Regions from separate parts of the Heyndrickxia faecalis genome, predicted to be linked through region 4. Evidence: predicted binding sites of a transcription regulator. Region 4 holds the regulator's gene; each other region holds the start of a gene.
The links. The regulator LexA, encoded in region 4, represses DNA repair genes until DNA is damaged. The targets are predictions, from matches to a motif close to CGAACATATGTTCG.
Positions count from the first base shown of each region.

Region 1 (8,125 bases), 310 kb from region 4:
AGATAGGCTGTACCGTTTGGCAAAATTCTTGCATCCGCGGTTTGCACATGCGTATGCGTCCCGATCACGGCAGACACTTTGCCGTCGAGAAACCAGCCCATCGCCTGCTTTTCGCTTGTCGTTTCGGCATGAAAATCAACAAAGATAAAATGAGTTCTTTTTCTTGCCAGTGCCACCATCTCTTCTGCTTTCCGGAACGGGTCATCGAGCGCGTTCATAAACGTTCTGCCCTGCAGGTTGATGACTGCAAACTCCGTTCCTTCCGCTTTGATCAACGCCATCCCTTTTCCCGGGGTCCCGTCCGGAAAATTGGCCGGGCGCACCATCCATTTTGCATCCTCAATAAAGTCGAAAATCTCTTTGTTGTCCCATGCATGGTTTCCGAGCGTGATGATATCCGCACCTGCATCCAGCAGGCCGCGGTAAATATTTTTGGTAATCCCACGCCCGCCGGCTGCATTTTCCCCGTTTACGATGGTCAAATGCGGCCTGTATTTCGCCTTTAACTTCGGCAAATATTCATTCACCATCTCACGCCCTAATGACCCTACAACATCCCCTATAAATAAAATCTTCATGCAATAAATCCTTTCTATGCTTTGTAAAACAATCTTTATTTTCTTTTCAAAACGTTAAAGAAAATAAGCGGTGAACACGTCACCGCTTATTTTGCATATTCAACAGCCCGCGTTTCCCGAATAACCGTTACTTTAATATGGCCCGGATAATCCAGCTCATTTTCAATTTTTTTGCGGATATCACGTGCCAGGCGATGAGCTTCCAGGTCGTCGATCTGTTCCGGTTTCACCATAATGCGTACTTCTCTCCCCGCCTGGATCGCGAACGATTTTTCAACACCGTCATACGATTCGGCGATTTCCTCCAGCTTTTCAAGCCGTCTGATGTAATGCTCAAGCGTTTCGCTGCGCGCCCCAGGCCGTGCAGCGGATAAAGCATCAGCGGCAGCGACAAGCACCGCGATAACAGAGGTCGGTTCCGTATCGCCATGGTGAGAAGCAATACTGTTAATGACCACCGGATGTTCTTTGTATTTGGTTGCGAGTTCGACGCCAATTTGCACATGGCTTCCTTCTACTTCATGGTCTACCGCTTTTCCGATATCATGAAGCAGACCGGCACGGCGGGCAAGGATTTCATCTTCCCCGAGTTCGGCAGCCAGCAATCCGGAAAGGAATGCGACTTCTATCGAGTGCTTGAGGACATTTTGCCCGTAGCTCGTGCGGAATTTTAACCGGCCAAGAATTTTGATTAAGTCCGGATGGAGGCCATGGACACCAACTTCAAAAGTGGTTTGTTCCCCCACTTCGCGTATATGTTCATCCACTTCCCGCCTTGCTTTTTCAACCATTTCTTCAATGCGGGCCGGATGGATGCGGCCGTCTTGAACCAGTTTTTCCAGTGCAATGCGTGCCGTTTCCCGGCGCACTGGATCGAATCCCGAAAGAATCACCGCTTCCGGCGTATCATCGATGATCAGGTCAATCCCGGTCAGCGTTTCAAGTGTCCGGATATTGCGGCCTTCCCTTCCGATGATGCGGCCTTTCATTTCATCATTCGGCAGGTTGACAACCGATACCGTTGTTTCAGCAACATGCTCGGCTGCACACCGCTGAATGGCCAGCGAAAGAATGCTTTTCGCCTTTTTATCGGCTTCTTCTTTTGCCCTTGTTTCCGCTTCCTTTACCTTAACGGCAATGTCATGGGAAAGCTCGTTTTCCAGTTTTTCAATAATGATGGCTTTCGCCTGTTCGCGATTGAGGCCCGAGATTCTTTCCAGCTCAGACTCCTGCTCGTTAACCATCTCCTCCAATTTGCTTTCCATCTCTTCAATATGTTGTTGTCTCAGGTTTAAAGAATCCTCTTTCTTTTCAAGCATCGATTCACGCTTATCGAGCGATTCATCTTTGCGATCGAGGTTCTCTTCCTTTTGCAATAAGCGGTTTTCCTGTCTTTGCAATTCATTTCTTCGTTCACGCAATTCCCGTTCCATATCCGTACGAAGTTTATGATTTTCATCCTTCGCTTCAAGCAGGGCTTCTTTTTTCAGGCGATCAGCTTCGCGTTTTGCTTCATCAACGATCTGATCTGCCGCATTTTTCGCCCCTGCAATTTTCGCTTCATAAATTGATCTCCGGATGAAATAGCCAACAACTACACCGACGATAAGGACAAGCAAAAGGGAGATGATCCATATGAGAGACTCCATCAATCTCACCTCCTCTTGCTATGAACTTCTTCTACGTTAAAAATGTCGGCTGTTACATTAATCCTTAGGTTTACAGTATACAGCGCCTGGCTTAAAAAGTAAAACGTCGATCCCGGGGCAAGCCCCTCCGGTGTATATGCATGAAAACCCAATCATGCGTTTCGTCCCGGTCCGGCTGAAGACAAGGATGGTTCCATCAGCCGCATGCGGAAAAGCCGCCGGATGAAAAAACCGGCCCCCCTTCCGGAAACTTCCGGGAGGATTTGCTTTCCGTACAGGAGAAAGTCATTTTTAGAAAAATAAAATATACATATTAATTTTAAAGGTGGGAATTTTTATTGTCAAGTGAAGCGGAAAGATTGCCATTGTAAATTTGTGTTGATTCCTCTCCGCCATGCAGATTTTGTGGCGCAAAAAAGTGCGGTAAATGGACGGCAAAAAGCGCCTGGATGCGGTCAGCATTTCAGGCGCTTATACACCGGTTACTCCAAATTTAATTCTTCCTGTCCTTCCACAGCTTCTTGTTCATCTATAGCTTTCTCGGTTTCATGGGAACCGGCATCTTCTGTCAGGTCGTAATGTTCCCGGATTTTTGCGGCAATCTCGTTTTTCAGATCCGCATTTTCCTTTAAAAATTGCTTCGCATTTTCACGCCCCTGGCCGAGCCGCTCGCCGTTATAAGCATACCAGGCCCCGCTTTTTTGGATGATGTCAAGGTCGCTTCCCATATCGACGATCTCGCCTTCTTTTGAGATCCCCTCGCCGTACATAATATCCACTTCTGCCGTTTTAAACGGAGGCGCTACTTTGTTTTTGACAACCTTGATTTTCGTTTTGTTGCCGACAATGTCGCTCCCTTGTTTGATCTGTTCGGCACGGCGCACTTCAAGGCGCACGGATGAGTAGAATTTGAGCGCACGGCCGCCCGGTGTGACTTCAGGATTACCGAACATTACGCCGACTTTTTCCCGGATTTGGTTAATGAAAATCGCAATCGTGTTCGATTTGTTGATTGCACCCGATAATTTCCGCAGCGCCTGGGACATCAGCCGTGCCTGGAGGCCGACGTGGGAATCGCCCATTTCCCCTTCAATTTCCGCTCTCGGCACAAGCGCAGCAACGGAGTCAACGACTACAATGTCCACTGCGCCGCTGCGGACGAGCGCTTCCGCAATTTCCAGCGCCTGTTCGCCCGTATCCGGCTGGGACAGGAGCAGCTCATCAATATTGACACCGAGCTTTTGGGCATAAACCGGGTCAAGTGCATGTTCCGCATCAATAAACGCCGCTTGTCCACCCTGTGCCTGGACTTCCGCAATCGCATGCAGGGCAACCGTTGTTTTACCAGAACTTTCAGGGCCGTATATTTCAATGACACGGCCGCGCGGGTAACCACCGACACCAAGGGCAATATCAAGCGCAAGCGAACCGGTCGGGATCGTGGAGACAACCCGGTCGGTCTGCTCGCCCAACCGCATAATGGAACCCTTACCAAATTGCTTTTCTATTTGTTTCAGAGCCTTGTCTAAGGCTTCTTGACGATCATTCACAAAATTTCCTCCTTTTATTCATTCCAAACTCTCGAAAGCAATGAATCTATATCTATACTATACCCGTTTTTTCTTTGTTTGCCAAGCAAAATCTCGAACGCTCATTCGTCTCTTTTTTGCAAAAATCCGGCAAAAAAATGGGGTTTTCCCCCTGTAAAAATGAAAATTCCCCCGGCAAAAAGAGCCGAAAATTGAATTTTTGGCAAACAAATTTTTTTATAAAAAGGCCGCTTCCGTCACTTGCCATGAGCAGAAGCGGCTTTCGACCTAAAGCAGTTTCAGCAAATGCCAGCAGCCGTATTTCACCGATCGCGTGCGGACGTTGTTGCGGGATCCGGGAAGTTCCAACAGATAAGTGGCAGTTTCTTTCCCTTTTATCGCAATGCCGATCCACACGGTTCCCGGCGGATGGCCTTCAAGGGAGTCCGGGCCAGCCACGCCTGTAAAACTGATGCCAATGTCGGCATCCATAATGCTACGGATATTTTCCGCCAGTTCTTTTGCACACTGGCTGCTGACGGCGCCGTACTTGTCAAGCGTTTCTTTTTTCACTTTGGCGAGCTTCATCTTCGCTTCGTTTGAATAGACGACAACGCCGCCTTTCAACATTGTGCTGACACCCTGGATGGACGCCATTTCCGCTGCAAATTTGCCGGCAGTCAGGCTTTCCGCGCAGGCAAGCGTCAGCTGTTTTTTCGAAAGCTTTTCGAGCAGGGCCTCCATTAATGTCGTATCGTTATAACCGTAAAAATACGATCCGGCAATTTGCATAATCTCTTTTTCCACTTGATCGATCATTTGGTTCGCCGTTTCCGCCGACTGGTGTTTCGCCGTAATCCTAAGTGTCACTTCCCCTTCTTTCGCAAGCGGAGCAACAGTCGGATTGGTTTGGCTGTCCAGTATATGGCGGATGTCTGTTTCCAGCTGGGATTCGCCGATCCCGAAGAAGCGGAGGACGCGCGATTCGATTTTTTCGATCGTTTCCAGTTCTTCCTGGATCGCGGGGCTTGCGTAATGGATAAACATCGGTTCCAGTTCATGCGGCGGGCCGGGCAGCAGCATATAATAGTGGTTTCCGCTTTTGGCCAGCATGCCCGGCGCCATACCGTGGTCATTCGGAAACACTTTTGAACCTTCGATGACCAGTGCCTGCTTTTTGTTGTTTTCCGTCATTTTTCGTTTTGTACGGATAAAAAACTGTTCGATGGAGCGCATGGCATCTTCGTTTGTCACCAGTTTTTTTTCGATGTGCGATGCAATCGTTTCTTTTGTTAAATCATCCTTTGTCGGACCGAGCCCACCCGTAAAAATCAATAGATCGGCGCGACCCTCCGCTGTCCGGATTGCCGCTTCGAGCCGCTCTGCGTTATCACCGACAACGGTCTGGTAGTACACATCCACGCCGATCTCTGCCAATTGTGCGGCAATAAATGTGGCATTTGTATTGGTGATCTGGCCAAGCAAAAGTTCCGAACCGACTGCAATAATTTCGGCATTCACTTTCCATTCCTCCCTTTCTTTTAGAGCAAAAAAACGAACACATGGCGGCGTAATCCAGGCCGCAAATCCACTCGAAGCAATGGCTGCCTTTTTCTCCCGTGCCGGATTAGCACAAGCCACCGGCGGGCAAAAAAGCAGTGAAAGGCTGCCTTTCACTGCATGGTTATTTCGAGCGGGCAAGTACGCCCCGGTTTAAATAGAAATAATCAGCACCTGACCAGATGGTAAAGATGAGCGCCACCCACAAAGCGACCAGATCCATGCGGAAAGAGAGCGCCGAAAACGGGAAGTTATGCAACAGCAATAAAAGGATGGCAATGATTTGCGTCCATGTTTTGATTTTCCCAAGCATATTGGCTGCTGCTACTTCCCCGCCCTCTGCTAAAATCAGTCGCAAGCCTGTCACGGCAAACTCGCGGGCAATGATTACGACAACAATCCATGCCGGCGCCAGCTTGAGCCCAACGAGCAAAATAAACGCCGTTGAAACAAGCAGTTTGTCCGCAAGCGGATCGAGAAATTTCCCGAAGTTGGTAACGAGATTGTATTTGCGGGCATAGTGGCCGTCGATCCAGTCTGTCATAGAGGCAATGGCAAAAATCACCGCACCGACAAAATGGGTGACCGGAATTTTGGCTCCCAGCCAATCAAAGGTGCCCCAATCGAACGGCACCGCCATGATGAGTAAAAAAACAGGGATTAAACATACACGTGATACAGTAATTTTATTCGGCAAATTCACTGGCTTTTCCTCCAACTGTCTATATATTTTCCAAAGAAAAAGCCTTAAAACAAGGCTTATTTCGTTTGTGACCCGTTAAACTGGACGATCATATCCTGGCGTACTTCTTTGGATGCCGGAATATTGTATTTTAGTTTTTTGCCATTGATATACACTTCCGTATTGACGGTGTTTCCGACCGTGATCGTGACTTGTTTTTGTTTTGACAGATCCGCTGTCCGGCTGTCCCCGTCATTCAGCAATTGTTGAAAGTTCGTTGAACCGTCGCTGTTTTTCACCTGTACCCATGACCGTCCGCCGTTTGCTTTCAGTTCAAGTTTGAACTGGTTGGTGCCGGCCAGTTTATAGGTGGTCGTGTACCCGCTTGAAGATACGGTTTCCAGTTTTTGGGCTGTTTTCTTCGTTTTCGAGGCCGGTTTTTTTGACGTTTTCGCCGCCTTTTTTTCGGAAGAGCTGCCGGTGTTTTTGCCGGATGACACCTTTTCAGCCGATTTGACGTTTTCTTTTTGTACGCTCACATCGCCGGAAGCCCCGCTGTTTAACTTTTCCTTTGTGTTGTGACCGGCAAACTTATATACGACAAACCAAAGCAAAAATAAAATCGCGATGATGGCGGCGACCACAAGGATCCTTGGCAGCACGTTCATCATCTTGACGGTATCCGGTGCGGCCCTTTTGGAGGACGTCTGCACCCGCGAAAGTTGCTCGGGAAATTCTTCCTGTTCCGTACGGGGGATGTCGCTCTGGTACTCTTCAAATAAAGTTTCCGGATCAAGCCCGACTGCCTCGGCATACTGCTTAATAAATGCCCGGACGTAAAATTTTCCAGGCATTGAATCATAATTTCCTTCTTCAATGTTTTTCAAATATCTTTTTTGGATCTTGGTCATCTCCTGCAAATCATCCAGGCTGATGCCCTTTTCTTTCCTTGCTTCTTTTAAACGATTCCCTAATTCCGTCATGGTAACACCTGCCAATCTAGTAATCAAATCCTCCAAATTCGCCTTGAAACATCCGGTTTTGCTGGAGTAAGTCATATGTAATTTCCTGTGACGGGTCTTCTCTCAACTCAATAATGTAATCAAAATCATCAAGCGTGTATTCCGAACGCTGCACGAAAATATCCGGGTGTTCCACCACTTTAACAGCCGGAAGCCGCATGATTTCACGGATCAGCTGCCAGTGCCGTTCGTTTCCCCTCTCGGCGGATACGACACCATCCAGGATAAAAATATTGTTTGCATTGTATTCATCCTCAATCAGACTACTTCTCACCGTCTGTTTGATCATCGTGGAGGAGAGAAAAATCCACTTTTTATTGGCGCACACGCTTGCAGCCACAATCGATTCTGTTTTTCCGACGCGCGGCATCCCGCGAATGCCAATCAGCTTATGGCCTTCCTGTTTAAAATGCTCGGCCATAAAATCGACCAGAATCCCGAGATCATCGCGCACAAAGCGGAATGTTTTCCGGTCGTCATGATCGCGCTGGATATACCTTCCGTGCCGGACTGCAAGCCTGTCCCTGAGCTTGGATTCCCTGATTTTCGTTACTTTTATCGTTTCCACTGTTCGCAATATCGATTCGAGCCGGCCGATCTGTTCTTCATTTTTGACAAACAGCAGCAAGCCTCGTTTTTTATGGTCAACGCCGTTAATGCTTCTGATATTGATCGCTAACATGCCCAAGAGAGAGGAAATATCACCCAACAGCCCCGGCCGGTTGATCGTGATTTCATATTCCAAGTACCACTCTTTCCTGTCATCCACCCATAACCCCTCCCGAAATCCGGATCCAAACGAACATATCTAGGTTATATGATATATGATTTTACATCAATAAGGAAGCGAAAGCTCTAAAAATCGTGAATTTTGTCGTGACATGAAAAAACCGGCGGCATCAGCCAAACAACCGGCTTTTCTTGTAAAAAAGCAGCCAATTGTTATCATGATGCGCCGGTATTTCTTTATGACTGGGTACCGTTATTTTGAACGAGTTTTACCATTACATTGGCAATGGCTTGCTGTTCTTCCTGCGATGCCACTGACCATAAGTCAGCAAGAACGCGTTCCTGTTCATTTTTCGGATCTACTTGTGCGGCCAAA
Region 1 is NZ_CP158453.1:2,194,006-2,202,130, forward strand. It holds gene ABR335_RS10685 (TIGR00282 family metallophosphoesterase) at 1-578, opposite strand, end outside; gene rny (ribonuclease Y) at 665-2,227, opposite strand; gene recA (recombinase RecA) at 2,710-3,777, opposite strand; gene ABR335_RS10700 (competence/damage-inducible protein A) at 4,045-5,277, opposite strand; gene pgsA (CDP-diacylglycerol--glycerol-3-phosphate 3-phosphatidyltransferase) at 5,441-6,019, opposite strand; gene ABR335_RS10710 (helix-turn-helix domain-containing protein) at 6,076-6,981, opposite strand; gene ABR335_RS10715 (DUF3388 domain-containing protein) at 6,998-7,789, opposite strand; gene ABR335_RS10720 (DUF3243 domain-containing protein) at 7,987-8,125, opposite strand, start outside.
Region 1: the regulator LexA is predicted to act here: its motif matches at 3,872-3,885, upstream of recA (recombinase RecA).

Region 2 (8,125 bases), 360 kb from region 4:
GAAATTTTAAGGATTATTGCATCTTACTCATGCAATATTTTAACGATTCACCAGACGATACCAATCCAGGGGCGGGCAAATGTCACCGTTTCGCTGAATGTGTCCGGGATCAACAGGAGTTTAAATGATCTGCTGGAAGAACTGCAGGCATTTGAGTTTGTCAATAAAGTAGAAATATTAGGGTCCGGAGCCTAGAACTCCGGCCGGCGGGGGAGAGAAAATGAAAGCAGCTTTTTTCGGGCCGGAAGCGACGTTTACTGATATCGCGGTCCAGTCAGTGTTCCCGGAGGCCAGCCGGGTTGCGTATCGGACGATTCCGGAATGTCTAGAAGCCGTGAAGACAAAACAGGTGGATATGGCGGTTGTTCCGCTTGAAAACGCCCTGGAAGGTTCGGTAAATTTAACGGTCGATTACTTGTATCATGAAGAACTGCCGCCGATCCGCGCGGAAATCATCGTGCCGATCGAGCAGCATTTTATGGTTCATCCTGCAAATGCCGGCGCCTGGCGGGAAACGGAAAAAATCATTTCCCATTCCCATGCGCTTGCGCAGTGCCACCAGTTTCTGCGCCGGGAATTCCGGCATGCGGAAGTGGAAGCAATGGGCTCTACGGCCGCTGCTGCGAAATATGTAAGCGAACACCCGGAACTGAAATGGGGGGCGATCGCCAACGAAATGGCAGCGGAACTGTACGGTCTTGAAATTGTCAGGCGTGCAATCCATGATTATCCGTTTAACCATACGAGATTCATTGTCCTTTCAAATGAGGAGCTTCATATCGAAAAAACGCCTGATTTCCTGAAATCGACGATCATGGTCACATTGCCGACGGACAAGGCCGGATCACTGCACCAGGTGTTGTCTGCCTTTGCCTGGCGAAAGATTAACTTGAGCAAGCTTGAATCGCGGCCGTTAAAGACGGGGCTTGGAAACTACTTTTTTATGATTGACCTGAACCACTCCTTAGAAGAAAAGCTCGTCCGCTTTTCGCTTGAGGAAATCCACGCGCTCGGCTGCACCGTGAAAGAACTCGGGACCTATTATAGGTATATGGCGGATAAATGATGATCGCTTCTTCAAGAATGTTAGGATAAGCCCGGCTGGAACCCGGGCTTATTTTTTTTTTGCAAAACAAGCTTTAAACCCAGGTTTTTAGGCCGGATGGGTGATGAAAAAGAGCTGTCCTTTATGTTTAGGGCAGCTCTTTTTCATTTTCTGCAAATAAAATGCCAGCTTCTTTCAGCGCCTGTTCCGCTTCTTCAACCTGCCGCCCGCTTGCGGCTTCCACCGTATGCAAGTGGATGCCGCCTGTTAATTCGGATAAGTAGCTGGCATTTGTTTCTTCAATTTGGCGGATAAACCGGGCCACTTCTGCGCGGGTGGAGACCATGATCGAGGCGGTCAGATCGCCGTATACCGGATGCTCCACCTTGACATCTTTTACGGTCACCCCGTGGTCCACGAGCAAATTCAGCTCATCTGCGACCTGTTCGCGACTATGCATACAAACAAGCGTTTTCTCCACTTTGTTTTCCGCACCGGCGGGGTGTATGTACAAATATCCCTGGCTCGTTGCCAGGATCGGTTCGTTTTTCGCTTTCAGGAGCGTAATATCATTTACTATAATCTGCCGGCTCACATTTGTCCTTTTTGCCAGTTCCCCGCCCGTAATCGGCTCCCGGCTATTCTGCAGCCATTCGAGGATCAAATGCCGCCTTTCATCCCCAAGAATTTTTTTCTTCTCTGCCAACAGCGTTTCCCCCCATTCATTCGGCCTCATTCGGATTTTATCATACGAAGGCGCCGGGATGAAAGAATCAACCCTTTAAAGGGCATAAAGGACGCGGGACGTTCATAAGTTTTTATGTAAAATCAATCGCATTTTGCCCGGCACCACATAGAATGTATGGACTTAAGCCTTGAGGAGGGGAAATGTGTGAAAATCCATATCGTGCAAAAAGGCGATACGCTCTGGAAAATCGCCAAAAAATACGGCGCCGATTTTGACGAATTGAAAAAATTGAATGCGCAATTATCCAATCCGGAAATGATTATGCCCGGCATGAAAATTAAAGTTCCGACAACGGGCGGCATGGTAAAAAAAGAGACACATACAGGCCATGCAGGTTATACGGGCCACGCGGGTGCAAAAGAAATGCCGCTCGTGACCCATCCGTACGAGCAAATGCCTGAGGTAAAGATGCCTGTGGCGAAAGAAATGCCGGTTCAAAAAGAGTTGCCAAAAGCGGCGGGACCGAAAGAAATGCCGGTTCAAAAAGAGTTGCCAAAAGCGGCGGGACCGAAAGAAATGCCGGTGAAAGAAAAAGTGGTTGAAAAAAAAGAAACGATTTATAAGCCGGTAATGCCGCAACCGGTCATTCCTGAAATTGACATCCATAATTACTATGTGACCAATATGGCTGAAATCGAAACCCATACAGCGGCACCGCCGCCGAAGCACCATGAAAGCGAATCGTCGGAAAGCATGCACTACACCATGCCGGTAAAGGAAGAGTGCCCGGAAATGTATGTACCATACAATCCGTGTCCGCCCGTGATGCCGGTATACGATTGCGGCTGCGGGGGAGAGGACATGCACGCCGGATTTTTCCCGCATCCTTTCAGCATGTCTTATCCGCAAGTCCCGTATCCAATGCCGTACCCGATGGCCTATCCGCAAATGCCGGTGATGTCCGCGCCGGCAGGATTTATGCCGCAACAGCAGCCGGCGTGGCAGGAGGGGCAGCAAGTGATGCCGGGTTACGAATGGGAAGAAGAATCTTCTTCATCTTCTCCTTACCCGTATGGCCCCGGTATGCAGGCAGGGGTTTCTGCGCAACATCCTGCCGCCGTGCCGCAATGGGGAGCGCAGCAGGCTCCTTTATACGGCGCTGCTTCAGAAAGCCCCGCTTATATGCCGCAGTACATGCCGCCGCAAACCATGCCGCAGTACGCCCCGTATCCGCCGCACCAGCCGCAGCCATGCGGGTGCCAAAAGCAACCGTACGCCGGCATGCAGGAATCGTACGGGATGGCGGCGCAACCGTACGGCATGCAGGAACCATTTGGCGGCATGCCGCAACCGCCATACGGGATGCCGCAACCGCCATACGGCGTGCAGGAACCGTACGGGATGCAGGCCCCGTTCGGCTATGACCGGGGCGAAAAAACGGACCAGCCGCAGGAAACCCGGGATCCTTCCGGCGAAGAAGAAAAATAATGGGCGGCGGAAGACAAGAGGGAGACGAAACCAAACGTCTCCTTCTTTATGCGGAAAACAGGCTGCAGGAACCCATTGTTCACTGGCGCAGGTTGCGCGACCGGGTGTGGCTTGTCGGGACAAAGACAAAAAAAGTGATTATGAAGCAATATGGTTCCGATGCGCGCCTTAAACGGCAAATGCTGCTTACATCGGAACTGCAGAAAAGCGGTTTCACTCAAACTTGCCGTTTTCTGGAAGATGAAAGCGGCAGCCCCTTTCAAGGCAAAACTTTTGGCTTTATGGCATACATTGAAGAAGACCCGGCCGGTTTCACCTTCGGGACGGAAGAAGACATCCGCGCCGCTTTCCGCCTGTTAAAACAGTATCACGAAAAGACCGCACATTTTCCGCAAGCCGTAAAAATGGAATTTCCACGCTTTTTTCAGCTGAGAAAATGGCAGGCGCGGTACCGTGCATTTCTTGAAAACAAAGAACAGATTGTCCGATATTTGCCGGAAACGTATTTCACCGCGTACGAAAGATGGGCAGGCGAGGCGTTAAACCGGCTCGAAAAAAAACAGCATTGGCTTCACCGCCCGCCGTACTGCATCACGCACGGCGATGTTGCCCACCATAATTTTTTGCGTGCGAAAAACGGGAAACTGTATTTGATTGATTTTGACCTTGCCCGCCTTGCCCCGGCCTGGACTGATGATCTCCAGTTTTGCAACCGGGTTTTGCCCGCTGCTTCATGGTCGCTTGCCGCCCTTGAAAACTGGGGAATGCTGGATGGCGCGCCGGACCGGGAAACTTTTCTGGAGGCGCTTCTTTACCCGACGGATGTTTTAAGGGAGTGGAACCGTTTTGCTGGAAGCGGCAAAAAAGAAAAAGAGCAGTACTGGCCGCATCTTTCTCTGCTTTCAATTGGGCAGTTCGGGGAACGCGCCCGGTTTCAAAAAGAAGTAAAAAGGCGTTTGCAAGCATAACGGAAAACCAGGGGCGCTCCCCGCCGGCATAACGATTTTCATCCTCCTTTCGGGCGAGTATGGTATAGTAATAGGGGACTGTATCAGCGCTGTCAGAAAGGAGTGATGGCCATGTCCGGCCATTCCAAATGGAAAAATATTCAGGGCAGAAAAAATGCGCAGGATGCAAAGCGCGGAAAAATCTTTCAAAAACTGGCAAAGGAAATTTATGTAGCGGCGAAAAACGGGCCTGACCCGGAAGCAAATTCAAGCCTCCGCCTGGTCATTGAAAAGGCAAAGGCCGCCAATATGCCGAATGACAATATTAAACGCGCCATCGCGAAAGCAAACGGCAGCCAAAACGCCGAACATTACGAGGAAATAACATATGAAGGGTACGGGCCGGGCGGCGTTGCCGTCATGGTCACGGCTTTAACCGATAATAAAAACCGGACCGCTTCGAATGTCCGTGTTGCTTTTTCGCGCAACGGCGGAAATCTCGGCGAAAACGGATGCGTGTCTTTCCTGTTTGACCGGAAAGGGTATCTTGTCATCGAGCGGGAAGGGCTCGAGATAGATGAAGACGGAATGCTGCTTGCCGTGATTGAAGCAGGCGCCGAGGAAATGGAAACGAGCGATGAAGTGTTTGAAATTTATACAGACCCGGAGCAATTCATGGATGTGAAGAAGAATCTGGAGGAAAAAGGCTTTACATTTGCCCGGGCAGAAATCACCATGGTGCCGCAAAACACAATTGCTTTGGATGAAGCGCAAAAAGAAAAGATGGAGCGATTGCTGGACAGGCTGGAAGACGATGACGATGTCCAGGAAATTTACCATAACGCCGAATTATAATGTCCCAGTCACTTTCTGCACCCGGCCCGGCCGGGTGCAGAAAGTGCTTTTTTTGCGGCAAAGCCGGTTAGGCCTGTATCAAACCGGCTACACTGTGGAGTGTGGCCCGTGCTGTTTTAAACCGATGCACTGCGGCTAATCGTGCCATTTAAACCCGGGCGATTGTTCCAGCTGAAAATCCGGGGAAGCCCATCCGGAGGCAGCGGCGGCCCGGTATGCCGGACGGACACTCATCTGTCTCCGGATGCCGGTTTCCTTCCGCCATGGAAACAGGAAAAGCGCCTCATCTTTAGGAACCATCCGGCCGGAAAAAAAGGGAAAGACCGGACATTCGTTCCCAAAACGGTTGCGTTCTGTGGTACAATATGGGATAGCAAGTTTTTGAGGAGCGTGTGGGAAGGTTGTACGAATATATTAAAGGCATCATTGATTCCGTGAGCCCGGATTACGTTGTCGTGGAAAACGGGGGGATCGGCTACCGGCTGCTGGCGCCGAACCCGTATATTTTTTCAAAAAGCATCGGGCAGGAACGAAAAATTTTTACATACCAGCATGTGCGCGAAGATTTGATCGCGCTTTACGGTTTTGAAACGGCGGAAGAACGGGCGCTGTTTCAAAAGCTGCTCAATGTTTCCGGCATCGGGCCAAAAGGGGCGCTTGCCATTCTTGCGTACGGGCAGCCACAGCAGGTCGTTGACGCCATTGAGAATGAAAATGAATCTTTCCTTGTCAAATTCCCCGGTGTCGGCAAAAAAACGGCAAGGCAGATGATTCTTGATCTGAAAGGAAAGCTGCAAGGCCTCGTGCCGGAGATGCCGGACGAGGCAGGCGTGGAAAAAGCGGTGCCTGCATCCACCAACCAAAACCTCGAAGAAGCGATGCTCGCTTTGGCGGCGCTCGGCTATTCGGAAAAAGAAATCGCGAAAGTGGTGCCAGAACTTCCGGAAGAAGTGCTTTCTGCGGATGAATATATTAAACTCGCTTTAAAAGCAATGGTAAAATAATGGAGGAGGGGAGAGCATGGAAGACCGCGTAGTTTCCGGCGAGGCAAATGAACAGGAAGTTTCCTTTGAAATGAGCCTCAGGCCGCAAACCCTTGCGCAATATATCGGCCAGGATGAAGTGAAGCATAATTTAGCCGTGTTTATTGAAGCGGCGAAAGGGCGGCGCGAAACACTTGACCACGTGCTGCTTTATGGTCCGCCGGGGCTTGGCAAAACGACGCTTGCCACCGTGATCGCAAACGAAATGGGCGCGAACATCCGGACGACTTCAGGGCCTGCCATCGAGCGGCCGGGCGATCTTGCCAGCGTGTTAACCGCGCTTGAGCCGGGGGAAGTGCTGTTTATTGACGAAATCCACCGCCTGCCGAAAGCGATTGAAGAAGTGCTGTACCCGGCAATGGAAGACTTTTGCCTTGATATCGTGATCGGCAAAGGATCGGGTGCCCGCTCCATCCGCCTTGACCTGCCCCCGTTTACCTTGATCGGGGCGACGACGAGGGCCGGTTCGGTTTCAGCACCGCTGCGCGACCGGTTCGGGGTGATCAGCCGGCTCGAATATTATAACGAAGCGCAACTGGCGGAAATTGTGCTGCGGACAGCCGGCATCCTCGAGACGGCGATTGAGCCTGAGGGGGCAGCGGAAATTGCAAGGCGTTCGCGGGGCACGCCGCGGATTGCGAACCGGCTGTTAAGAAGGGTGCGCGACTTTGCCCAGGTCAAAGGAGACGGAAAGGTCACCCTTGAGATCGCCAATTATGCCCTTGAACTTTTGCAAGTTGACAAACGCGGGCTTGACCATATTGATCATAAGCTGTTAAAAGCGATCATAGAGCGCTTCCGGGGCGGTCCTGTCGGGCTCGACACGATTGCGGCCAGCATCGGGGAAGAAAGGGAAACGATTGAAGATGTATATGAGCCGTATTTGCTGCAAATTGGCTTTTTGCAGCGCACGCCGCGCGGCAGGGTAGCGACCCCGCTTTGCTACGCACATTTTCATATGGAGGTACCGGAATGAGCGGATTTGGAAAAGTGCTGATGACGATCGCCGTGATTCTTTTTGCTATCGGCCTGTTGATGCAGTTTACGAAAATCGGCCGGCTGCCGGGCGATATCCTCATTAAAAAAGGGAACACAACCTTTTATTTTCCAATCGCAACATCGATCCTTTTAAGCGTGATCTTAAGTGTGTTATTATATATCATTGGACGGTTCAAATAACCGCAAATGGGATTCAAAATGAAGGGGAAACAACAATGAAACTCGATTTATTTGATTATGAACTGCCGGAAGAACTGATTGCCCAAACGCCTTTAAAAAATCGTTCGGACAGTCGGCTGATGGTACTGGATAAAAAAACAGGAGAAATTGAACACAGCGTATTTAAAAACATTACACAATACTTGCGCCCGGGGGACTGCCTTGTCTTAAACAACACAAAAGTGCTGCCGGCAAGGCTTTTCGGCATAAAAGACGAAACAGGCGCAAAAATTGAAGTGCTGCTTTTAAAACAGCTCGAAGGAGACCGCTGGGAAACGCTTGTCAAACCGGCAAAACGTGTGAAAACAGGGACGGTTGTCCGGTTCGGCGACGGGCAGCTTTCCGCCGTTTGTGCGGAGGAGCTGGACCATGGCGGCCGGGTAATGGATTTCCAGTACGAAGGAATTTTTTACGAAGTGCTGAATGAACTCGGAAAAATGCCGCTGCCACCCTATATTAAAGAACAACTCGAGGACCAGGACCGCTATCAGACGGTGTATGCAAAAGAGCCGGGTTCTGCCGCAGCGCCGACTGCCGGGCTCCATTTTACGGAAGCGTTATTGAAAGAAATTGAGGCAATGGGCGTGAAAATTGTCTATATTACGCTCCATGTCGGCCTTGGCACTTTCCGCCCCGTCAATGAGGAAAATATTGAAAACCACGATATGCATGCGGAATTTTATCAGGTATCAGAAGAAGCGGCCCGCACGATTACGGAAGTAAAAGAAAACGGCGGCCGTGTGGTCTCTGTTGGCACCACCTCCACCCGCACACTTGAAACGGTGGCAAGCGCCCATGACGGAAAAATCGTCGCCTCAAGCGGTTGGACGGATATTTTCAT
Region 2 is NZ_CP158453.1:1,519,023-1,527,147, forward strand. It holds gene ABR335_RS07170 (ACT domain-containing protein) at 1-195, shown strand, start outside; gene pheA (prephenate dehydratase) at 221-1,066, shown strand; gene ABR335_RS07180 (transcription repressor NadR) at 1,194-1,751, opposite strand; gene safA (SafA/ExsA family spore coat assembly protein) at 1,938-3,221, shown strand; gene ABR335_RS07190 (aminoglycoside phosphotransferase family protein) at 3,221-4,189, shown strand; gene ABR335_RS07195 (YebC/PmpR family DNA-binding transcriptional regulator) at 4,301-5,023, shown strand; gene ruvA (Holliday junction branch migration protein RuvA) at 5,425-6,027, shown strand; gene ruvB (Holliday junction branch migration DNA helicase RuvB) at 6,044-7,042, shown strand; gene ABR335_RS07210 (DUF2905 domain-containing protein) at 7,039-7,245, shown strand; gene queA (tRNA preQ1(34) S-adenosylmethionine ribosyltransferase-isomerase QueA) at 7,281-8,125, shown strand, end outside.
Region 2: the regulator LexA is predicted to act here: its motif matches at 5,348-5,361, upstream of ruvA (Holliday junction branch migration protein RuvA).

Region 3 (8,125 bases), 720 kb from region 4:
GTTCGATAAAGCGCAAAAACCGGAACAGCCCCCTGAAAGACGTTTCTTCATATTGCCGCGCCCGGTCATACAAAGCCCGCAAATTGGCCTGCCGCTGCTTTCCTCCGGGTAGTCCGCCGGCAAAGTCATAAAACTGCGTGTCCCGGTACAGCTGCCAAATGAGGGAGGACAAATCCCCCTGCCTTGCAACAGACCGCCACACCGACAATTTTTCCATGAATCTGGACACTTTCTCATGTGCTTCTTCTTCCTCAGGATCCGGCCGGTCTGCTATAAATTTTTTCACCGCTTCATAATACGGACCCCGCTTTTCATGAATGCGGATAAGGGCAAGCGCTTCTTCATCGAGCCCGACAATCGGGGAACGGAGCACGACTGCAAGCGGAATGTCCTGATACGGGTTGTCAATTACTTTTAATAAAGAAAGCATGATGGATACTTCCGTCGCGTCAAAATATCCAGTTGAAAGTTCCGTGTACAACGGGATGCCCGCCTGTTTCAACTCTTCCATTATGGTCGGCGCCCATGCCATGGAACGCATCAGGATAACGATATCTTTGTACCGGATCGGGCGGGATGTGCCGGTTTTCGGATTGTAAACCTGTTCTTCGCCGATCAGTTTTTTTATTTCACGGGCAAGATAACGGGCTTCAAGCTGGGATTGTTCCAGTTCGGCCCGGTCCAGCGTTTCTTCATCCGAAATGTCTTCTTCAATCGCTTCATCGGCCTGGTCAATCAATGCCACTTTGACCGGATGATCCCCTTCCGGATAAGATGCGCCTGCCACAAGTTCAGCCTGGCTGTCATATGCCATTTCGCCCACCTTTAGGCCCATGATTTGTTTAAAAATAAAATTCGTGCCGTCGAGAATTTCTTTGCGGCTGCGGAAGTTTTTCGACAAGTCGATTCTGAGACCCGTATCCCGGCCTTCCGGATCAAAATCCCGGTATTTTTTTAAAAACAGGTTCGGTTCAGCAAGCCGGAACCGGTAGATGCTTTGTTTCACGTCTCCAACCATAAACCGGTTGCCGTCAAATCCCGCCCCTTTTGCCACAAGGTTCATGATCGTTTCCTGTACCATGTTGACATCCTGGAATTCATCAATCAGCACTTCTTTAAATTGCTGCTGGTAAGCTTTGGCCACTTCTGACGGGATGAGGGCGCCGTCTTCATTTTTTTCAGCAAGAATGTCCAGGCAAAAATGCTCCAAGTCCGAAAAATCGACGATCCCTTTTTCCGCTTTTACCGCGCCATATGCATCCGCAAATTTTTTGACGAGCGTTCTAAGTTCCGCAATCACCGGCCGCATTTCCTGCATGTCTTTCAGGAACGATGCCGGCTTCCTTGAGAAAAAGTCTTTTTTTAAATCTTCAAGTGTTTTCTTTGCAGATTTCCGCAAATCATCGGCTGCTTTGACGAGCTCCTCTTCATATGCCTCCCCTTTGCACGCTTTGGCGCGTGTAAACTGCCATGCATTCATTTCTTCATAAAGCCCCTGCCAGGGACCGTGAATTGCCGCAAGCAATCTGTCTGTAATCTTCATGTCATCGAGATAATTTTCCGCTCTCGGCGCAGGTCCGCCCGGCTCTAAGGCGAGTCCATACGCTTCCTCCAGCATGTCTTTGGCAGCCTGCAGCTGGAGGTGAATATCTTCTTTCACCGCTGCCATAAACGGAAGGCTGTCCACCTCTTCCACATCCCCGACATCATACAGTTCGACCATTTTATCAAGCCATGCAGACGGATCCGGGTGGGAACGGGAAAAGTCGTAAAGCTTCCGGATCAGATGCTGGAGCTCGTCATCACTGCGGTCGTTTGAGAATGTATCCACTGTGCGGTAAAACAGGTCATTTCCCTCTTTCGCATACTCCGTTTCAAAGAGGTCATCCAGCACTTCATCGCGCAGAAGTTCGGCTTCTGTATCATCGGCGATCCTGAATCCGGGGTCGATGTCAATCAAATAATAATATTTTCGGATCACTTCAAGACAGAAAGCGTGCAGCGTGGAAATCGGCGCTTTATTCAGCAGGCTCAGCTGTTTCCGTAAATGATGCGAATCCGGGCGGCTGCTGATCGCCTCCTCGATCGCTTTACCGATGCGATGGCGCATTTCCGCAGCCGCAGCATTGGTAAAGGTGACAATGAGCAGTTCATCAATATCGAGCGGATCGTGTTCATCCAATATTTTTTGGATAATCCTTTCCACGAGCACGGCAGTTTTCCCTGAACCAGCAGCCGCCGCGACGAGGATGTCCTGCCCTTTTGCCATGACGGCTTTCCATTGGTCATCCGTCCAGACGGCATTCGCCGGTTTATCCGGAATGGCTATTTTCATCTGTTCTGCGCTCCTTTCTCATTTTGGCGAGGATTTCTTCCGGTTTTTCCGGGTGAATAAGGCGGTAATTGTTTTCTTCCATCGACTGGTCAAACTGGCAGACCGAACGGAACGGGCAGAATGTGCACGCCGCCTGTTTTTTTATTTTATATGGCGCGATATCCGTTGTGCCGGACAGGATCGCATTACCAGCCTCTGTGTAAATATTGCGCACATAGCTGCGGATCGCTTCAAAGTCTTCTTTGCTTGCCACTTCGGAACGGGCCGTTAATTGGCCATCCTTTTTCAAACCTGCCGACACAATCGCACTGTTGCCAGATTCAAGCGACTGATCCATCAATGTGATCACTTCTGGGCTGTCCAGCAACAGTCCCCGCATCCGGAAGTCTTTTAAAATTTCTTCTTCAATTTCTTCAGCCGTCAACATTTTTTCCGCCGAAATCAGCGGATCATGAAGATGGAAATACAAAACGCCCGCCGGAATCGTTTCTTCCCCTGTCAGCTGTTTCGAATACGTCATAATGAGATCCAGATAGGTGAGCATTTGCAGGTCAAGACCGTAATACACATTTGTCAAATCGAGCTTGTGCGCACTTGATTTGTAATCGATGATCCTGACGTACACACCGTTCTCACTTTCCGCCTTGTCGACGCGGTCAATCCGGCCCTGCAGCTCCATTTTCGCCCCGTTTTTCAATGTAAACGAAAGCGGCGGGAGCTCTTTTTTCGGCCCGAAAGCGAGTTCCATCGCGACCGGTTCAAAGCCGCTCCGTTTCGCATGGACGCTTAAAATATAAGAAGCCCTTCCGACAACCTGTTCCAGTTTCCTTTTAATATATTGGTAGCGTTTTGAACTAAGCAGGATTTGATGTTGCAATTTCGGGGCAAGGTCGTCCACTGCCGCTTTTGCCAGCTCCATGCTTTGTTGTTTTGTGATCTCTGACCATGGAATGCCTTCGCGCTGCAGTGTGTCGGAAATCCATTTCAATGCACCGTGGAAAAGATCTCCGATATTCGGCGCATCAAGACGAAATACATCCCGTTCCCGCAGCCTCAGCCCGTATGTCGAAAAATGGGAAAACGGGCAGGTGAAAAACTGCTCCATTCTCGATACGCTAGCAAGGATATGGTCGCCGTACAGTTCCCGGCTCGTTTTTTCGGAGAGCTTCCGGGCTTTGTTTTGGTAAAACAAACTGGAAAAAGCATGGGCCGCCCGATTTTTCCATTCCGGGTTCTCCATATAAAAGTTATACGTATCCCACCAGAAGCCGGCCATCGGATACCCTCTTTTTTTCAACTGCAGCTGCGAAGTGACAAAAGCAATGGCAGCCGCCGGGTGGGAAATGTATGCGGCTTGCTGTTTCTCTTCCAGTTCCGCCGGGTCATTCACCCATAATGCGCCGCCGCGTGCCGGGAACATGTCCTCTATCCGGTTGATGAACGGGGACGGCAGCAATGCTTTCCCTTCTTCATCAGCAAGCGGAAAAGATAGTACCAGTTTTTCAGACGGTGTCGTCAATGCCCGGTAAAAGATAAATTCTTCGTCGAGCAGGCGCCGTTTGCTGCCGGGCATGATTTCAAGCCCGGTAAGCCTTAAATATTCACGCTCTTCATCATTTAAAACGCCATCTTCGGAAATTTTCGCCGGCATGACCCCGTCATTGACCCCAATGATAAACGCCAGTTTGACATCGGACAGCCGGGACTGTTCCAGATTCGCTACGAGCACCTGGTCCAAAGCCGGAGGAACGATGGAAAATTTTAATGACTCAAGCCCGGTTTCCATAATGGCAGAGAATTTCCCAACATCAGCAGGTTCATCGCCAAGGATTTCAACATACTGGTCCAATACACCCATGACTTCATCCCATGCCTGGTCGTGTTCCCTGGCAGCAACAAGATCCCCCGCTTCTTCCTTTTCAAGCCGGAGCGCTTCCAGTTTTTCCGGAATCTCCAATTCTTCGAGATAAAGATACAACGCTTCGCAAAGTGCTTTTCCGGTGCGGGCGCGCTTCAAACGCCGCGACAGGCGCAAAATCGGCGCCGTGACCAGAAGCCTGAGTTCATTCAGTTCCTGTTCGATTTTTCTTTCCTCATCCGTTTGCGGAAGGTTTTCCAGTTCGAGGCCGCGGATCCGCCGGTATTCCCATCTTTTTCTGCTCGTCCACCGTTCTCCCTGGATGCCGTAAGCCAGACAATAGTTTTCAAGCCGGTCCATTTTTTCACGCAGTATACGGGTGTCTCCAGGCGGAAACAGCAATTCTGTTTTGATGGCACGGAAAACCGGTTCATAACGCCAGTTGCCGCGGATGATTTCCAAAGTCGAACGGATCAGTTCAATGAGCGGATGATTCAGCATTGGCCGTTTTCTGTCGATAAAATACGGCACATCATAATCGTAAAAAACCGTTTCGATTAAATCCTGATAGGCCTCCCCGTTGCGGACAAGGAGGGCAATGTCACGATAGCGGCAGCTGCCTTCCATGACCGCTTCACGGATGGAACGGGCAACGCCTTCGATTTCTGCCCGCCGGTTGTTCGCCTGCCAGATTTCGATGCTGTTTTCCCCCAGAAAAGTAGGAAACGGGAGTTCTTCAAACCGGGACTGCAAAAAGCGCAAACTTTCATGCTGGAAACGGACCGGTTCATACAGCGCCACGTCTTCTTCCGTTTCAATTTGAAAGGTGCGCGCCAGTTCATAAATATGTGCATAGGCTTCTCCCGGCATCCGAAACAAGTATAAATCATCCGGCTGCATCCCGCGAAAAGCCCGGTCCGTTGTGAGTGCAACCGTCACGCGGCGGCATTTTTTCAGGAGTTCCCCGATCACCAAGTATTCCTGCGGGTTAAACGTATGGAACCCATCTATATAAATTTCCGCATCGTCCAGATAGCGGGATTTTTCAACGGCAGAAGCAAGCAGCCTTAAGTAATCTTCCGAATCAATGTATTTGCCTTCCAGTTTTTGTTCATATGCCTGATAGACGCGTTCCAAATCGTGCAGCTTGTCGGAAAGCACCCTTTCCCCGTCCGCTTCCCCGATGGACGCACGTTTTTCCTGAAGCTGTGCAGGCGAGACGCAAAATCGTTTGAATTCAGTCAAAATGCGTTCAACATTATCAATAAAGCCAGTCTTATCCGCCGCACGCGTGAAAACCGAAAGTTCTTCTTTTTGGTCTTCTAAAATTTTCCGAATGAGCATATTTAACCCGCTGCTCGATACATGGGTGCGGCTGATCCCGCCGACTTCCTGCAATATTTTCCAGGCAAGGCGCGTAAAACTGTACACCTGGGCGCGGATCATTCCGCCTAAGTCAGGGTCATGCGCAAGCCGTGTTTCCGATAAAAAAGTCATTTGCTCCGGCACAAGGTAAATGAGCGGTGCCCCGCCCGGATCGCCAAGCAGTTTCTGCCTGATTTCACGGTGAATGAAAGCTGTCTTTCCTGTCCCGGGGCGCCCGGTAATAAATCGAAGGGACAATTGGTTCACTTCCTTTTGATGAGCTCAGTTGGCTCCATATCCGGAAACATGCCGGACAAGGAACATTTGTTCTTTTATTGTAACGGATATTTTTCTATGAATCAAGCTTTTTGCTTAAAAAATATGCTTCCTGTTTTTTCTACCGGGGGATGCCCCGCTTCCAAGTAAAATACTGCCTTTTCCCGCCCCCAGAAAAGTCCTTCCCATCCGGCCGGGCCGCGCAACCGCCGTCAGGGCGCTCTCCCTGCTTCCGGACTATCATATTTACACATGCCGAAAAAAAGCACTGCATGTTCCGGGAAATGTCCCGCAAAATGCAGTGCTTTTATACCTCTTAATCCCCGTTAAACAAATTAAACAAGCCTTTTGCCATGCTGCCTTCATCCTTCGAACCGCCCGCTGCCGGCATTGCGGCAAATACGCGGCTGGCCAGGCGGCTGAATGGCAGGGACTGCACCCAGACCGATCCCGGCCCGCGTAAAGTGGCAAAGAACAGGCCCTCTCCCCCAAACAGGGCTGTTTTGATCCCTTTGACAAATTCAATGTCATAATCGATCGTCCGTGACATGGCGACAAGGCAGCCTGTATCCACCTTTAATGTTTCGCCGGGTGCGAGCTCGCGTTTCTGGATCGTGCCGCCTGCATGAATAAAGGCAAGGCCGTCTCCCTCAAGCTTCTGCATAATAAATCCTTCCCCGCCGAAAAACCCTGTTCCAAGTTTCCGCTGAAATTCAACACCGACTGAAACCCCTTTTGCCGCTGCCAAAAATGCATCTTTCTGGCAAATGATTTTTCCCCCTTGTTCACTTAAATCCATCGGTACAATTTTGCCCGGATAAGGCGCTGCAAACGCTACATGCTTTTTATCACGGCCTTCGTTCGTAAAGGCGGTCATAAAAAGACTTTCGCCGGTGATCAGCCGTCTTCCTGCGGAGAACAGTTTTCCCATAATGCCGCCTTGGCTGCCCGAGCCGTCGCCAAAAATCGTTTCCATCCGGATGCCGTCTTCCATCATCATCAAGCTGCCGGCCTCGGCGATGACGGTCTCCTGCGGGTCGAGCTCGACTTCAACAAACTGCATGTCATCCCCGACCAGTTTAAAATCAATATCGTGGTTGTTCATTTCCAAACCTCCTCAAATTGCACTACCCCCTGTATACGGACTTGCCGTTCGCAATGTTTCATTTTTATTTCCCGGGCAGGCGTTCGTTTTATTGGACGAAAAGGCAGGGACCCCCTCCCTGCCAAGCTTAAATCCAATACAGCCCGCTGTCTTCCATCGCCCTGTATCCCTGTTGTTTCAAAAATTGCATGCGGGAGCGTCGGATATTAATTTCATAAGCAACCTGCAAAGCAGCTGCTTTATGGTACTGGTTAATAAACGAACCGTAGCTGATTGGCAATACGAGTGATTGATTGTTTGAAAAAATCACTTCAGTTTTTTTGCCTTCTGGGGTGTGGTCTTTAATATGCCCGGAGATCAGCCAAATACAGTCCGGCTGGCTGGGCGATTTTGTTGGAAAAATTATGGTAGCTGTATGAGGATCAACGAGGATCGGCGGCTTGTGCCGAACATGAATCAAGCTTTTTGTCGCATTTTTCCTTCCTTCGTAATCGCTTCCAAAGTATTGACAGCTTTTTTTCACGATACTCAGGGGAAGTTCTGGCACAAATCGTTCCCGATCCACTTCCAGTATTTTTGTCCCTGTTTCTCCTCCCTCCTGGCAAGGAATCAGCGCAATCGTATTTGGATGAATGTCCAATTCTCCATGTTGCATAAAGTATTCCCCCATTCTATTTTTCTCATAATTCACTTTCTATTATAGTACAAATTTCCTACATTTCTAGTCGTTTTTCTAAAAATATGCATTTTTTTCCTTGTTTACCGTTTCAGAAAAATTCAATTTTTACATTGCTTTTTATTGAAATGCTCTGTATAATAAAAAAAAGCGGAAAAAGGTGATCATACATGGAAAACAAAAAATCTTTCTCTGACGTGCCGAAAGAAAGCCCGAAGTCCCGGATTCAGATGGAGAAATTTGTGGAACACATTTACACGGACATGTTGCTGAATGAGATCCTGCTGAACAAAAAAAGAGAAGCGTTGTTAAGAAAAATTGACCATGTACTTGATCTTCGCGATAAGGAGCAGTTCATGCATTTAACAAACGAACTGAAAAAAATCAACCTGCAATTTGGTTAAATACAGGCCATGCAAACAGGCCCGGCCCGTTTGCACGGCTTTTCTTTTGCATAAAAATGGCAAATGCAGGGCGCGGCCAAAAGATTTTTGCCCGGAACAGGCCGCG
Region 3 is NZ_CP158453.1:2,607,438-2,615,562, forward strand. It holds gene addA (helicase-exonuclease AddAB subunit AddA) at 1-2,335, opposite strand, end outside; gene addB (helicase-exonuclease AddAB subunit AddB) at 2,313-5,816, opposite strand; gene ABR335_RS12765 (TIGR00266 family protein) at 6,151-6,939, opposite strand; gene ABR335_RS12770 (competence protein ComK) at 7,067-7,630, opposite strand; gene ABR335_RS12775 (IDEAL domain-containing protein) at 7,786-8,019, shown strand.
Region 3: the regulator LexA is predicted to act here: its motif matches at 5,876-5,889, upstream of addB (helicase-exonuclease AddAB subunit AddB).

Region 4 (8,125 bases):
AAAGACAGCCATACAGTTACATCAGCCATCGGTTCACTCCCCATCCCGGCTCATTTTCATTTTAACATAAACTGATTGAAAGAGAAAAAACATCGTGAAAAGCATAAAAATGGAACATGAAATCAAAAACCACCTTTTCTGTGCAGAAAATTGGCAGAAAAAGTGGTTTACAGAATCGTGAGAAGCTTAACAATGGTGATGGATATACCACAAAAGCCGGTCGCCCAGCTTAAGATTTCATTTGTTTGTTCATGGCATTCATCATTTGATTGATTTTCTTTTGAGACGGCTTCATACCCATTTGCATCATCATCATTCTCAGCATTTGTTCATTAATCGGCGGATTTTTCTTCAGGTAATTCATCATATATTTACGGGCGATGAAAAACCCGATTGCTGCGCCTGCCAAAAGAGCAATTAGGGCTACAAGAACGAACACCCAAATCATAATATACCTCCTTCACTCACATACAGTGTACTAAATCCATTTGAATTATACAATACTTGTTTTCTTCTCACACGAATTTTCTTTCTTTAACCGGTTTTATCCAGCCGAATCGTTTATGGTCATAATCGATTGCAAGCAAATCTCCTTTAAAGTTCCTCAGAATTTCAAAAACGGCGGTTTCTGTATCATAACTCCCGTATACGTTCAGCTGGAGCATTCTTTCTTCTATGGTCACTTCCAGCACCTGCCCCTCTTTCTTTGAAAGAAGTTGGCAAGCGCCTGTTTTCGTCATGTTGCTGGTGTCAGAAAATAACGGCTGCAAGACATGATGGACAGACAAGAGCGGAATCGGCTTTGTAATATAATGGATCTGTCTGCTGAGGACATTTTTCAAACTTCCGGAAACGTGCGCATACTGGTGAAAAAGATTAAAAAACATTCGTTCCCTGCCGTAATAATATTGTGCAAACTCCTCTTTTATCAGATAGATAGAATAGGACCGCATATGATCTCACTCCCGCAACTTTGTTACCTTCACTATAATGGACGGGCCTCAAAAAAGTTGTCGTTTGTTGTAACAAAATTTAAAAAATGAGTTTGAAACATTTGATTGCATGTACAGACAAGAAAATAAGCGTAAATACATCAACGCGCTGCCGATTATGCGGTAGCATCCAAGGGAAAAGCCATTCAGCTCAGCCCCCGCACTTTTAGTCCCCCTTTTCTTATACCCTTCCTGCATAAAAAATGAGCCTGCTTTCGCGAATACCGCAAAAGCAGGCCCGGAACGATTACATGCCCAATAATTTTTTTACACGTGCCACAACATTTTCAACGGTAAATCCGTATTTTTCCATAACGGTTTTACCGTTTCCGCTGGCGCCAAACGTATTAACCGACAAAATATCGCCTTCATCCCCGGTATACCTTTCCCAGCCGAATGGTGAAGCCATTTCAATGGCAAGGCGTTTTTTCACCTGTGCCGGCAATACGGATTCTTTGTATGCTTTGCTTTGCTGTTCAAAACGGTCCCATGACGGCATGCTGACAACAGCAGCATCAATCTTTTGTTCCGCCAATTGCTGTTGCGCGAGCACAGCCAGATGGACTTCCGACCCGCTGGCAAGAAGGAGAACGTCAGCCGTTTCTTTTTGTGCAGGGGACACGACATAGGCACCTTTTGAAACGCCTTCCAACGCTTTTTCAGACGTCCCTTTCAAGGTTGGCAGCCCTTGGCGCGTCAAAACAAGCGCTGTCGGATGGTTTTCAGATGACAGAGCAAGGCGCCAGGCAGCCGCCGTTTCATTGCCGTCCGCGGGGCGGATGACCGACAAGCCCGGCATCGCTCTTAAAGAAGGAAGCTGTTCAACCGGTTCATGTGTCGGACCGTCTTCCCCGACAGCGATACTGTCATGCGTAAAGACGTACGTTACCGGAAGGCCCATAAGAGCAGCTAGGCGGATGGCAGGACGCAAATAATCCGAGAAAACAAAGAACGTGCCGCCGTATACATGGACACCACCATGAAGCGCCATACCGTTCATGGCTGCGCCCATCGCAAATTCGCGGACACCGAACCAAATATTGCGCCCTTCATAGGCATCCGGCATATAGTCCTTGTCTTCTTTCAGCCGCGTATTGTTGGATCCGGCAAGGTCTGCAGATCCCCCGAACAAAGACGGCAAATGTTTGGAGACGGCATTTAGCACTTCCCCGCTTGCCGCACGGCTGGCAAGGGTTTTGCCTTCTTCATAGACCGGAATGTCCTTGTCCCATCCATCCGGCAGCCCGCCTTTTATCGCCTGTTTTAGTTCAGCCGCAAGCTGCGGGTATTGTTTTTCATAGGCCTCAAACAGGGACGCCCACTCCTGTTCCTTTTTCACGCCATTTTCCACAACCAATTCACGGAACCGTGCGTAAACTTCATCCGGAACATAGAAGTCTTCTTCAAATGTCCATTTATACGCTTCTTTCGTTAGTTTCAGTTCATCTTCTCCGAGCGGGGCGCCGTGGGCAGCCGATTTCCCGGATTTGTTTGGAGAACCGTAACCGATGATCGTTTTCACTTCAATGAGTGTCGGCCGACTTGTATCCGCCTTTGCTTCCTCGATCGCTTTTGCGACCTGTGCCATATCATTCCCGTCTTCAACCCGCAAATACTGCCAGCCGTATGCTTTAAACCGGTCGGCAACACTTTCGGAAAAGGCCTTATTTAAGTCGCCGTCAAGGGAAATGTCATTGGAATCGTACAATACAATGAGACGTCCCAATTTTAAGTGTCCCGCCAATGAAGCAGCTTCGGCAGATACGCCTTCCATTAAGTCGCCATCTCCGCATAAAGCATATGTATAATGGTCAATGACAGGGAAATTTTCTTTATTGTATACAGCCGCCAGATGCCGTTCTGCCATCGCCATTCCGACTGACATGGCAATCCCCTGCCCGAGCGGACCGGTCGTTGCTTCCACGCCTTCCGTATGCCCGTATTCCGGATGACCCGGGGTTTTGCTGCCATATTGCCGGAAATTTTTAATATCATCCATGCTTAATGCATAACCGGATAAATGGAGCAGGCTATAGAGCAGCATGGAACCATGCCCTGCGGATAATACGAAACGGTCCCGGTTAAACCAGTGCGGGTTTTCCGGATTATGGTTCAAATATCTTGTCCAGAGGGTGTATGCCATTGGTGCAGCCCCCATCGGAAGCCCCGGATGACCGGATTTTGCTTTTTCGATGGCGTCAATGGACAATGTTCGGATTGTTGTGACTGCCAGTTCGTCCGTTTTATCAAACATCTGTTAACATCCTTTCTTCATGGGTTACAACTCTATATTAAGGCAAGTGAAACCCATAACACAACTCTTTTACCATTTTGTATGGATTTTGTAAGAAAAAAGCAGGATGGTTTCCTTTTTAGTGCAGCTTTCTTTTTGTTTGAATTTGCTTAATTTTTTCCGGGGTAACGTCCTGGCCAGCCGGGTCAAGCACACGGACATTTTCAATCGTTTTTCTGAATGAAGAGCGGAACGCCTGCAAATACTCGCTTCGCAATTTTGACTGTTCCTTTGCTTCTTCACTTGTCAGGGCGCCGGTTTTCGCTTTTTTCGCCAATTCGTTAATCCTTGCCATTTTTTCTTTTGAAAGCATATTTTCTCTCCTTTTATCCGTAATTGATGCCATCTTACTAAAATATGGACCCGCCTGCAACGAAAGCGCACCCGTGAAACGGTTTTGATACTATTTATCATGCCCCGTTTCCTCCATATATTCCCTGTAACGCCGGTGGACGGTTGCTTTTGAAACTTGGTAGCCGAAACCGCGCATAGTCGCAGCAATTTCTTGAAAAGTCAAGCCGTTATCCCGCAGGCGGATAATTTCTTCAACCGGCACTTCCTTTCGCTCCCTGCCGTCCGGATTCCGCTTCCCTTTTAAATTTTTTTCCGGACGGTAGCCGTTTTTGACTGCACGCTCCATTCCCCTTTTAATTTTTAAGTTATGCAGCTTTCGCTGATACTCTTCAACCATGCTGACAATTTTCAGCACCATTGAATCAGATTCCGAAAGCTCCAATTCTCCGTTTTGCGCATAACAATATACTTTAATCCCTTTTTTATATAAAAAATGAAGCAATGCAATTTTTGCATTTCCTCTTCCGATCCGTGTTTCATCCTGCACCAGTACGGCGTCAATCTTTTCATTTTCAATCGTATCAAGAAGATCAAGGATGCCGGGCCTGTCCAGGTCATAGCCGCTTGCCCGGTCACAGATCACCCCGGCCACTTGAAAACCGTGGGAATCCGAAAGCTTCTCCAGCTCTTCCCGCTGCCTCGCCAAGGAAGTTTCCTGGCTTTCTTTTTCCGTGCTTACTCTGCAATATAAAACAACTTTCATTTTTTCGTCTCCCGTTGTGATTTCATCGCAAGTTCCCTATTATCATCGCTGAATTCATTTTTTTCTATTGGAATGACAATTTTTTCGCCGGCTTTGATCATGTTGCCGTCAATATCATTATGACGCTCAACCCAGCTGATAAATGCTTCCCTCGACATTTTGCCCTTTTCCGCATACTGCCCGGCGATGTTCCAAAGCGTATCGCCCTCTGTGACGCTGATTTTGATATAGTGTGGGGATGGATCCCGCAGACTTCCAATCATGAAAAATCCGAAAACAAGCGTAAGCCCTGCTAAAATCATAACATAGTTATACTTTTTCCATAATCGTGACATCTCCATCTTCCTCCCGCGAATATTCGTTCGTCCAATCACCAGTTCTATTATAAAACGAACGCCTGTTTTTCGTCAACATTTTTTCGAACTTACGTTTGTTTTATCTGCTGCAATATGATATAATAATAGCAAATAATGGCATTCCTCCCGTAAACGTCCCCATACGCAGCGCGGGTGCCAAACAAAACTGTGACGAGGTGAATAGAATGGCAAAACTATCAAAACGGCAACAGGCGATACTTGATTTCATCAAGCATGAAGTAAAAACAAAAGGTTATCCCCCTTCCGTGCGGGAAATCGGCCAGGCAGTCGGACTTGCTTCCAGTTCAACTGTCCATGGCCATCTCGCAAGGCTTGAAAGCAAGGGGTTGATCAGGCGCGACCCTACAAAGCCGAGAGCGATTGAAATTTTGGACCATGATGAAGAAATACCGGCCCAAAATGTTGTCAATGTGCCTGTTGTCGGAAAAGTAACAGCAGGCATACCGATTACAGCTGTAGAAAATATTGAAGAGTATTTTCCGCTTCCGGAACATCTTGTCCCGTCTGACGAGTCCGTCTACATGCTGGAAATTGAAGGGGACAGCATGGTGGATGCCGGGATTTTAAACGGCGATTATGTGATTGTCCGCTCCCAGCAGACGGCAAACAACGGAGATATCGTGGTCGCTATGACAGATGAAAATGAAGCGACAGTAAAAAGATTTTTCAAGGAAAAAGACTACTTCCGGCTGCAACCTGAAAACCAGACAATGGAACCGATCATATTGAAAAACGTCACCATTCTCGGCGTTGTCATCGGGCTGTACAGGCAAATGGTGCACTGATCAAAAAGAAGCAGTTTCGGCTGCTTCTTTTTTAATAGAGCATATGCGAGTTTGATGGCAAAAATGCCTGTGACACTTGAGGATTTCTGGGCTTCCAATCTATTTTCGAAGGAAAAATCGGGGCAATTAATGGGCATTTTGTTTTTCTGGGCGTTCGACGCAAAAATGCCCATTAAACAAAAACCCCTCAAAGCCTTACGCTTCAAGGGGTTTCTTGCTCAATACATTTCGATATACTGGTCGCGTTCCCATTGGTGGACTTGTGTGCGGAACATGTGTTTTACATTTTTTTACTTTCATGATTTTTGATAATGCCTATATATAAGGAAGTTTCTAGATTTCACTTTCAAAATTTATCATTACTTTTCAAATGTTTTTGGTCATTTTTTGGTCATGATTTTGGTCATGAACTTGAAAATTCAAAGAGAAAAACACGAGGAGGAAGAAGAATGAAGAAAGCAATAATCTTTGGAATTACAGGGTTGTTAACATTTGGTTTGAGTGCCTGCGGGGGAAACGCAACACAATCAAATTCAACATCTAAAGGAGAATCAAAAGCCAGGACTGAAGAAACAGAAAAAAGGCCGGTAGCTAAAACGACATCCGACATATTGGTTGCAGCTAAAAAGAACACTACTTTTGTTGATGAAAACACAGGGAAATATGAGATTACAGGAGAGTATTTAAATGGGCCCACTAATGACGGCATGTATCAGATTATTTTTGGGGAGAACAAGGATGAAGCTTTCATTCTTAATTACGCAGTAAAGCTTGCAACAAATACGGATGGTGAAAAAGGGCTTCTTTTTCTCGAAGAAGGAGATAATACCAAAAGTGGTAAATTCATTGACTATTCGGGAACAAAAATTGATATCATAACTGATACAGCTGAAGAAATCGGGGATGATATCGACCATATGACAAATGGGGAAAATGAAGCAGGAGTTACTTATGGTGGCCCGGTCATTAACAAAGGATTCATTTTTATCAAATTCGAAAACCAGGATAAAACGCCGCAAAAATTGAACATCGATTTTGAAGCCCCTGATTTATTACAGAAAAATGATAATAGGGAATTTGAAACAGTTCCTGGCGATAGCGATACCGGAACACAAAGATTAGGAAAAAACGAGCATGTAACACTTAAACTATCTAAATTAAATTAAATAAGCAGCACACAAACTTGCCCCCGCAAATGCGAGGGCTTTATCTTTGCAGCAGACTCCAGCAGACTCCAGGATGTAAAAGTAATTTACCCGTGACACCTTATTTTACACGCAGATTTTGGCCAACGTAAATCGTATATCTGCTGTCCAGGTGGTTCCACGATTTGATTTTGGCGATCATAGACCCATATTTTGCGGCCAACTCCGAAACAGTATCCCCGCTTCTTACGGTTACATATTTCGTGTTTTCGGCAGCCACGGATCCGGAAATTTTTAGCTTTTGCCCAGCATAAATTAGATTAGCGTTTTTGATGCCGTTAAGGCTTTTTAACCTGGCAACTGTGGTACCGTATTTTTTAGCAACGCCAGACAGCGTATCTCCACGCTTAACCGTGTATGTTTTAGCCGGCACCTTGCTGGATGTTGTCAGTTTGCTATTGACAATATTTGTTTTGGCCGGTTTAACACCGGATTTCAGTTTGCTCAACAATGCCAGGTTTTGGGCGGCTGTCCCAGTGTAGTTTGTAATGCCGTACTGCTTGGCCAACTTGGTGCGGGCGCTGAACGTTGCACTTTTTCCCTTGGATTTTAGATAATCGACCAGGCTTAAGGATCCGATCTTTTTAACCACACCTGTGCTTGTTGCGTTGTCGACTTTAGCAACGTTTGTGTACTTACCGGCATAGTCCTGGCTCACGTCAAAGTAGCCGGGAATGCCAGTAAACTTGTAAGTGCTTGACCACTGCCAAGCCCCTTTTTGCCCATTGTACCAGGCTGGTGTCGGCTGTCCTGTGGACGGGTAGAGAGGGTACCTGGCAAGCCAAGGTTTAGAGATTGTTAGTTTGCTTGGCTGCAGTTCAGTGTTAAAAAATGAGTGACCAGTATACAAGTCAATCTTGCTGTAGCCTAGGGACTTTATTTGTGCTACAAACGCATTTGTAATCTTTGTAAGGGTAGCTGCAGTTAGACTTGCTAATGACTTGTCCTCTACATCAACTACCACTTGGCCATCCTTATTTTTATCAAAGCCAACAAGCTTTAGCTTTTTATCAAACCATTTTGCCTCGGCCTTTGCCTGTACTGTACTTTTAAATCGGGCGTAATGATAAGCATGAACTGCCATGCCAGCCTGTTTTGCATTGGCAATATTCACGCTTGCAGCCGGATCAACATAGCTTTGCCCGTCCGAAACCTTTACGACCACCGCATTAATGCCGCCTGCTTTCATTGTTTGATAAAAACTTAAAGGCAGCCCCTGTTCTGCGTTATGATGGCTGACGTCGATAAAATCCACACTCGGCGCCGCGGCATAAGTATTCGGCGCAAAAGAAAACGCCAGCCCTGTTGCCAGGGCCAGCGCTCCGATGGTTTTGGTTAATCTATTCAATTCGATCACTCCTCCTTATTTAGATGGTGTATCAGTGGTGGCTGTATTTTTTTCTTTGGACGGTGTAG
Region 4 is NZ_CP158453.1:1,883,841-1,891,965, reverse strand. It holds gene ABR335_RS09215 (cytochrome c biogenesis CcdA family protein) at 1-29, opposite strand, end outside; gene ABR335_RS09210 (YneF family protein) at 230-448, opposite strand; gene sirA (sporulation inhibitor of replication protein SirA) at 516-953, opposite strand; gene tkt (transketolase) at 1,240-3,246, opposite strand; gene ABR335_RS09195 (DUF896 domain-containing protein) at 3,365-3,598, opposite strand; gene ABR335_RS09190 (YneB family resolvase-like protein) at 3,689-4,342, opposite strand; gene yneA (cell division suppressor protein YneA) at 4,339-4,677, opposite strand; gene lexA (transcriptional repressor LexA) at 4,884-5,504, shown strand; gene ABR335_RS09175 (hypothetical protein) at 5,954-6,670, shown strand; gene ABR335_RS09170 (GH25 family lysozyme) at 6,771-8,057, opposite strand; gene ABR335_RS09165 (TIGR04086 family membrane protein) at 8,073-8,125, opposite strand, start outside.